Linked DNA regions of Parasegetibacter sp. NRK P23. The protein of the gene in region 2 interacts with the protein of the main gene of each other region in a pairwise test. Links are inferred from orthologs where the notes say so. Each region holds a gene or a part of one and is shown on either strand. Other genes may lie near its edges.

Region 1 (3,111 bases), on a different replicon or contig from region 2:
GCAAGCGCCGCTCGATTGTCACGGGCATCTCACTCAACCTGTGGGTGTATATGCTGCCCTTCGTTCCCCTTATCGGCTATGCGCTTTATTCGCGGATACTGATAGAAAACGCGCAAAACACAGGAAACTGGGAAACCTACAGTAGCATCGGCTTTGCTGATTACGTTGCTTACGCAGAAATAGCAGGTGCGGTGTTGTTGCTGGTTATGCTCCTGCTGTACATCAGGCGTGCTTACAGGCAATGGTATGCGCTTCCGGAGCAGTAAAATGGTTGTGTGCCGCTAATTAAAGCGCGTCCACATCGGGCGTAATAATGACCTGCCTGAATTGTTTGTCCTGGTGCAACAGCGCGATCCTGTCCAGGATGAACGCTTTGATGTCCCGGAGAAAATTGGTATCCCGTGGCAGTTTACAGGTGATCTCCTGAATGAACATGTTCCTTACTCTGTTCACCACGGGTTCAGCCGGTCCTACCATATAGTTCCCGGTTTTAGGGCGAAGCATGTCGGCAAAACGGAACGCGGCCAGTTTCACCACATCTTTATCCCGGTGCTTCAGGGTCAGCGTGATTATTCTTGAGAAGGGCGGATAGAAAAACTCCTGCCTGTTCCTGATGTCCATCTGGTAATACCCTTCATAGTCGTGTTTCCTTACCAACTCCAGTACCGGGTGGGCGATGTTCGAGACCTGGATCATCACTTTACCTTTGTGGTCCTTTCTTCCAGCTCTTCCACTCACCTGTTCCATCAACTGAAAGGCTCTTTCGTTTACCCTGAAATCCGTGAACCCGAGAATACTGTCGGCATCCAGGATCCCTACGAGGTCCACGTGTTCAAAATCCAGTCCTTTCACCACCATCTGGGTGCCCACAAGTACATTTACTTTCTGTTGTTCAAACTGTTGAATCAACTGGTCATGGGCATGTTTTCCCTTCACTGAATCCATATCCATCCGCGCGATCTTCGCTTCGGGCAACTGCGCCAGGAGTTCCTCCTCAATCCTTTCCGTTCCAAAGTTCCGCTGTACGAACTGGTGGTTACCGCATTTTTCACAGATATGCACCGGTGGATAGACCGTTCCACAATAGTGGCAGTGCAGCTTATGTGAATACTTGTGGTAGGTAAGCGAAACATTACAATTTTTACACTGCGGTATCCAGCCGCAGGTGCCGCACAACTGGTAGGGAGAATATCCCCGCCTGTTCTGGAAAAGGATCACCTGCTTCCCGGCTTCAACCGATGTGCGTATGGCTTCGGTAAGTTCCGGCGCGATCACGATCTTCCCGGTTTCCTTACTGAACATCTTTCGGGTATCCAGCAACGTGATTTCCGGCAGGGAAGCATCTCCGTAACGCTGGTTCAGTTTTACCAACCCAAACTTCCCCTGCACCGCGTTGTGGTAAGTTTCCAGTGAAGGCGTTGCGCTGCCCAGCAATACTTTTCCTTTCAGCATCGCGGATAAATAGATCGCCGCGTCCCGCGCATGGTAACGTGGCGCAGGTTCCTGCTGTTTGAAAGAGGTATCGTGTTCTTCGTCGCAAATTACCAGCCCTAATTGACGGAACGGCATAAATATCGCGGAACGCGCGCCTAATACGATCCTGATATCACCCGACTTCACTTTGTTCCATATCTCGATCCTTTCATTCGCGTTAAAACGTGAATGGTAGATGGCGATGTGCCCACCGAAATGCTTCTGCAACCGACGAATAATCTGCGCGGTAAGTGCGATCTCCGGCAACATGTACAATACCTGTTGCCCCTTCCGGATACATTCTTCCATCAGGTGAATGTACAACTGCGTTTTCCCGCTTCCCGTAACACCGTGCAGCAAACATACCGGCTTCTCTTCCAGGTTATCCTTCACGGCTCTCAAAGCCTGTTGCTGTGCTTCAGACAATTCAAAATCAATGTTCACATCTTTGGGCAGGTACCTTATTCTGTCCACCGATCTTTTTTCAACGCGCAGGATATTCTTCTCGACCAGTCCTTTCAGTTGCGCAGCCGTGGCATCGGACTTCTTCAACAAATCAGCCTGGCTCACCTCGCCCATTGTTTTCTGCAGGTGCAGGTACGCCAGCAGCAACTCCATTTGCTTGGGCGCACGCGACCAGTTGTTCAGCAATTCTTCCAGGCGCGCTTCTTCCCCGAAATCCGGATGCAGCAATACATAATTTTCCTTCTTCTCTTTATATGTGTCTTTCAACGACTCCCATACATGACATACCTGCCGGTCGATCAGCCGCTTGATCACAGGATACACATGGCTCGCATCCAAAATTTGCTGCACCTCGGCGATCCGCAGTTCCTTCCGGATCAGCAATGCTTCTGCCACCAGGAACTCTTCTTCATCCAGTTCCTGAAAATCGTCTCCGTATACTTCGTTGTAATTCAGCACGGTCTCACTTGAGAGCTTAAAATGAGAAGGGAGCGCAGCCTGCATCACATCTCCTTCCGTGCACATATAATACCCCGCCATCCATTCCCAGAACTGCAACTGGTGCTCATACACGATCGGTTCATTGTCGAGTATGTTCAGGATTGGTTTGGGATCGAAACCCTGTGGCGGCAGGTGGTGCACCTTCTTCACCAGCCCGGCGTATTTTTTATTCTTCCCCAATACCACTTCCACCCTGATGCCTGGTTTCACCTGATCCGCCCATTCAGGGGGGACCGACCAGGTAAAGTTCTTTGGCAACGCCAATGGTATGATCACTTCTACAAACAAATTCAGGAATTAAGCAGCCAAGTTAGGAAGGAATAAGTGGACGGCAAAAATGCAGCCATCCGTTTTAACACCGAGCCACAACCGTTTTTTCACCTACATGCCAGCAAACCCGCTTCCATCCTGCGGTGCACTTCCGCTTTCAACGTGGGCAGGTCCTTCATGGTAAGTCCTTCCGTTGGAACGGGCTCCAGGTAAACCGAGCGACACTTTCCGGGATTCAGTTCCAGTAAGCTTTTGTAGTGCATTCTTTCCATGGTATCAGGGAAAAGCACGGGTTGCACGGGCACCTGCATTTCAATGGCCAGCCGGAAAGCGCCATCGAAAAATTCTTTCAGCGGCGCGCCTGTTTCATTAAAAGTTCCTTCCGGAAAAAGGAAGATGGAT
Region 2 (2,870 bases):
GAAGATTCAAAATTCATGCCGGGGAATATGACGAACAGTAAGAACCCAACAGCGCGCCTCCTTGAATGGAACAGGACCATGAATGCACGGGAAATGCCGTGGAAAGGAGAAAAGGACCCCTACCGCATCTGGCTCAGCGAAATTATTTTACAGCAAACAAGAGTGGAGCAGGGAAGGGCTTATTATGAACGCTTCATTACAACGTATCCTACCATCTCCGCATTGGCAAAAGCACCTGACGATGCGGTTTTCAAGCTATGGGAAGGATTGGGCTATTATTCCCGCTGCCGCAACCTGCTGTTTACCGCAAGAAGGGTGCATAGCGAGTTTGATGGAAACTTTCCTTCCGCTTACGAGGATATTATTTCTTTGAAAGGGGTGGGGGCGTACACTGCTGCCGCAATTGCCTCCTTCGCTTTCGGGTTGCCGCATGCCGTGCTCGATGGCAATGTGTTCAGGGTATTGTCGAGGTACACCGGTTCGGCCGTGCCGATAGATTCCACGGAAGGAAAGAAACACTTCGCCGCATTAGCGGAAGCATGGCTCGATAAAAAAAATCCTGCGGAATGGAACCAGGCCATTATGGATTTCGGGGCATTGGTATGTACGCCGAAACAGCCTTCCTGTGAGACCTGTCCGTTGAATAAGGATTGTGTCGCCTCTCATACCAATACCGTTGCAAAACTTCCTGTGAAATCCAAGCAACTGGTCAAGAGGACCCGGTATTTAAACTATGTTGCCGCCTCGTATAATAACGGTGTATACATCAGGAAAAGAACGGATAAGGACATATGGAAAGACCTGCATGAATTCATATTGATAGAAACCGATGAACCTATTTCCGCGGATGAGCTGGTTCGCCGTGTATCCCTGCCCGGTATAGAAGCCATACAAGCTTTACCTGTTGTAAAACATGTGCTTACGCACCAGACACTGCATGTACAGGTAGTGGCGGCGCGGTTATTGCGTAAGCCGGAACTGGAAGATGCATACCTGTATGTGCCTTTCAACAGGCTCACTGAATACGCTTTCCCCATCGTTTTAAAACGGTTTCAGGAGGCAAAACATTTCTTTCTTTTTACCTGAAATTCAGTTAACTTTAAAAGGCATATATCAGAAAGGAGTTTGTAAAATCAACAAATCAATACACTATGCGTGGCGTTAACAGAGTGATGCTCATTGGAAACCTCGGTAAAGATCCGGATGTGCAGTTCCTGGAAGGAAACATAGCGGTGGCGAAGTTCCCGCTGGCAACAACGGAAACCTATAAAGACAGAGCAGGCAAACTGATCTCGCAAACGGAATGGCATACAGTGGTACTTTGGCGCGGCCTCGCCGAACTCGCACAGAAATACCTCCACAAAGGAAGCCTGGTGTACATTGAAGGGAGATTACGGACCCGCAGTTGGGAAGATAAGGAAGGCAATAAAAAATTCGCTACGGAAGTGGTCGGGGATAACCTGATCATGCTGGATAAAAGAGCCGACGGGCACGGACCGGCACATCTTCCCAATGGAGAAGGGATAGAAGGAATGGGAAACCATGATATTCCACCGCTTTCAGATCCCAATGAAGACCTCAGCTTCTGATTCTGTGAAGTCTAATCCTTAGATTTGCCCAATTCTTAACGAAAACCCATCGCTTTGGACCCTCACACGGTTGACATACCCCACTCGTTTTTCCTGCTCCAGGCCAGCTCGCAGGGAACAACGGTGCTGCTTATCGTTATCATCGTATTGCTTATTTTCTCCTTCCTTGTTTCAGGTGCGGAAGTGGCTTTTTTCTCCCTGACCTACAAGGACCTGAACATGCTCAAAACCCGGCAGCACACGGCCGCACGTAAAATCATCGAACTGCTCTCCGCCCCTAAAACATTGCTGGCATCGTTGCTGATCGCCAACAGTTTCGTGAATATTTGTCTAATTATTCTTTCCAATTTCGCCATTGATATGGTGTTAACGGGCATCGATAATACCATTCTCCTTTATGCGATAAAAATCGGGATCATTGGATTTGTGCTGATGCTTTTCGGAGAGGTGCTTCCCAAAGTATGGGCCACACAGAACAACCTCCGCTTCGCTTACAGCGCCGCTCCGGTCGTGGCCGCCATTCACTCCCTGCTGCGCGGTTTCAGCGGCTGGCTCGTGGGCTATTCCGATAGCCTGGAGAAAAGACTTGGTGCGAAAAGCCAGCAGTATTCGCTCAAAGAATTGGATGACGCGATTGACCTTACTTCCAATGGCGATGCCACTGAAGAAGAAAAAAATATCCTGAAAGGCATCGTGAAATTCGGGAACATTACGGTGAAGCAGATTATGCGCACCCGTCTGGATGTGTCCGGTATCGATTACAATACTTCCTTCCTGGAACTCAAAAGGAAAGTGGAGGAACAACATTATTCGCGGCTGCCGGTTTTTAAAAAAAGCATGGATGAAGTGGCCGGACTGATCCATACCAAGGACCTCATCCCATACCTCAATGAGGCTGATGATTTCAACTGGCATTCACTGATCCGTCCGCCGTATTTTGTGCACGAACAGAAAATGGTGCGCGACCTGCTGCAGCAATTCCGCGTGAAACGTATCCACTTCGCGGTTGTGGTGGATGAATTCGGGGGCACAAGCGGTATCGTGACCCTGGAAGATATTATGGAAGAAGTGATCGGCGATATCAAAGATGAATTTGATGACGAGGAGAGCGTGAACAAGAAACTCGATGAGCATACCTATATTTTCGAAGGCAAAACCATGATCAACGACATGTGCCGGATCATGGGGCTGCCGGCCACCACCTTCGACGAAGTGCGTGGCGACAGTGATTCACTCGCCGGACTGGTCCTGGAACTGGCAGGAGAATTCCCCGCACAGGAT

Evidence for each region. Proteins that work in one complex are often made in the same cells at the same time.
Region 1: the proteins of M4J38_RS13490 (region 2) and priA interact in binary tests that used the Escherichia coli proteins (3 or more experiments, as listed by UniProt). The link is inferred for Parasegetibacter sp. NRK P23 from one-to-one orthologs.

What each region holds. Positions count from the first base shown.
Region 1 is NZ_JAMDLG010000015.1:15,815-18,925, forward strand. It holds priA (primosomal protein N'), read right to left. Parts: upstream 2,716-3,111; coding sequence 286-2,715; downstream 1-285. Other genes in the region: M4J38_RS17575 (hypothetical protein), read left to right, coding at 1-266; M4J38_RS17585 (1-acyl-sn-glycerol-3-phosphate acyltransferase), read right to left, coding at 2,817-3,111.
Region 2 is NZ_JAMDLG010000001.1:3,336,020-3,338,889, forward strand. It holds M4J38_RS13490 (single-stranded DNA-binding protein), read left to right. Parts: upstream 1-1,151; coding sequence 1,152-1,589; downstream 1,590-2,870. Other genes in the region: mutY (A/G-specific adenine glycosylase), read left to right, coding at 28-1,086; gldE (gliding motility-associated protein GldE), read left to right, coding at 1,644-2,870. UniProt on the Escherichia coli protein: Plays an important role in DNA replication, recombination and repair. Binds to ssDNA and to an array of partner proteins to recruit them to their sites of action during DNA metabolism. Acts as a sliding platform that migrates on DNA via reptation.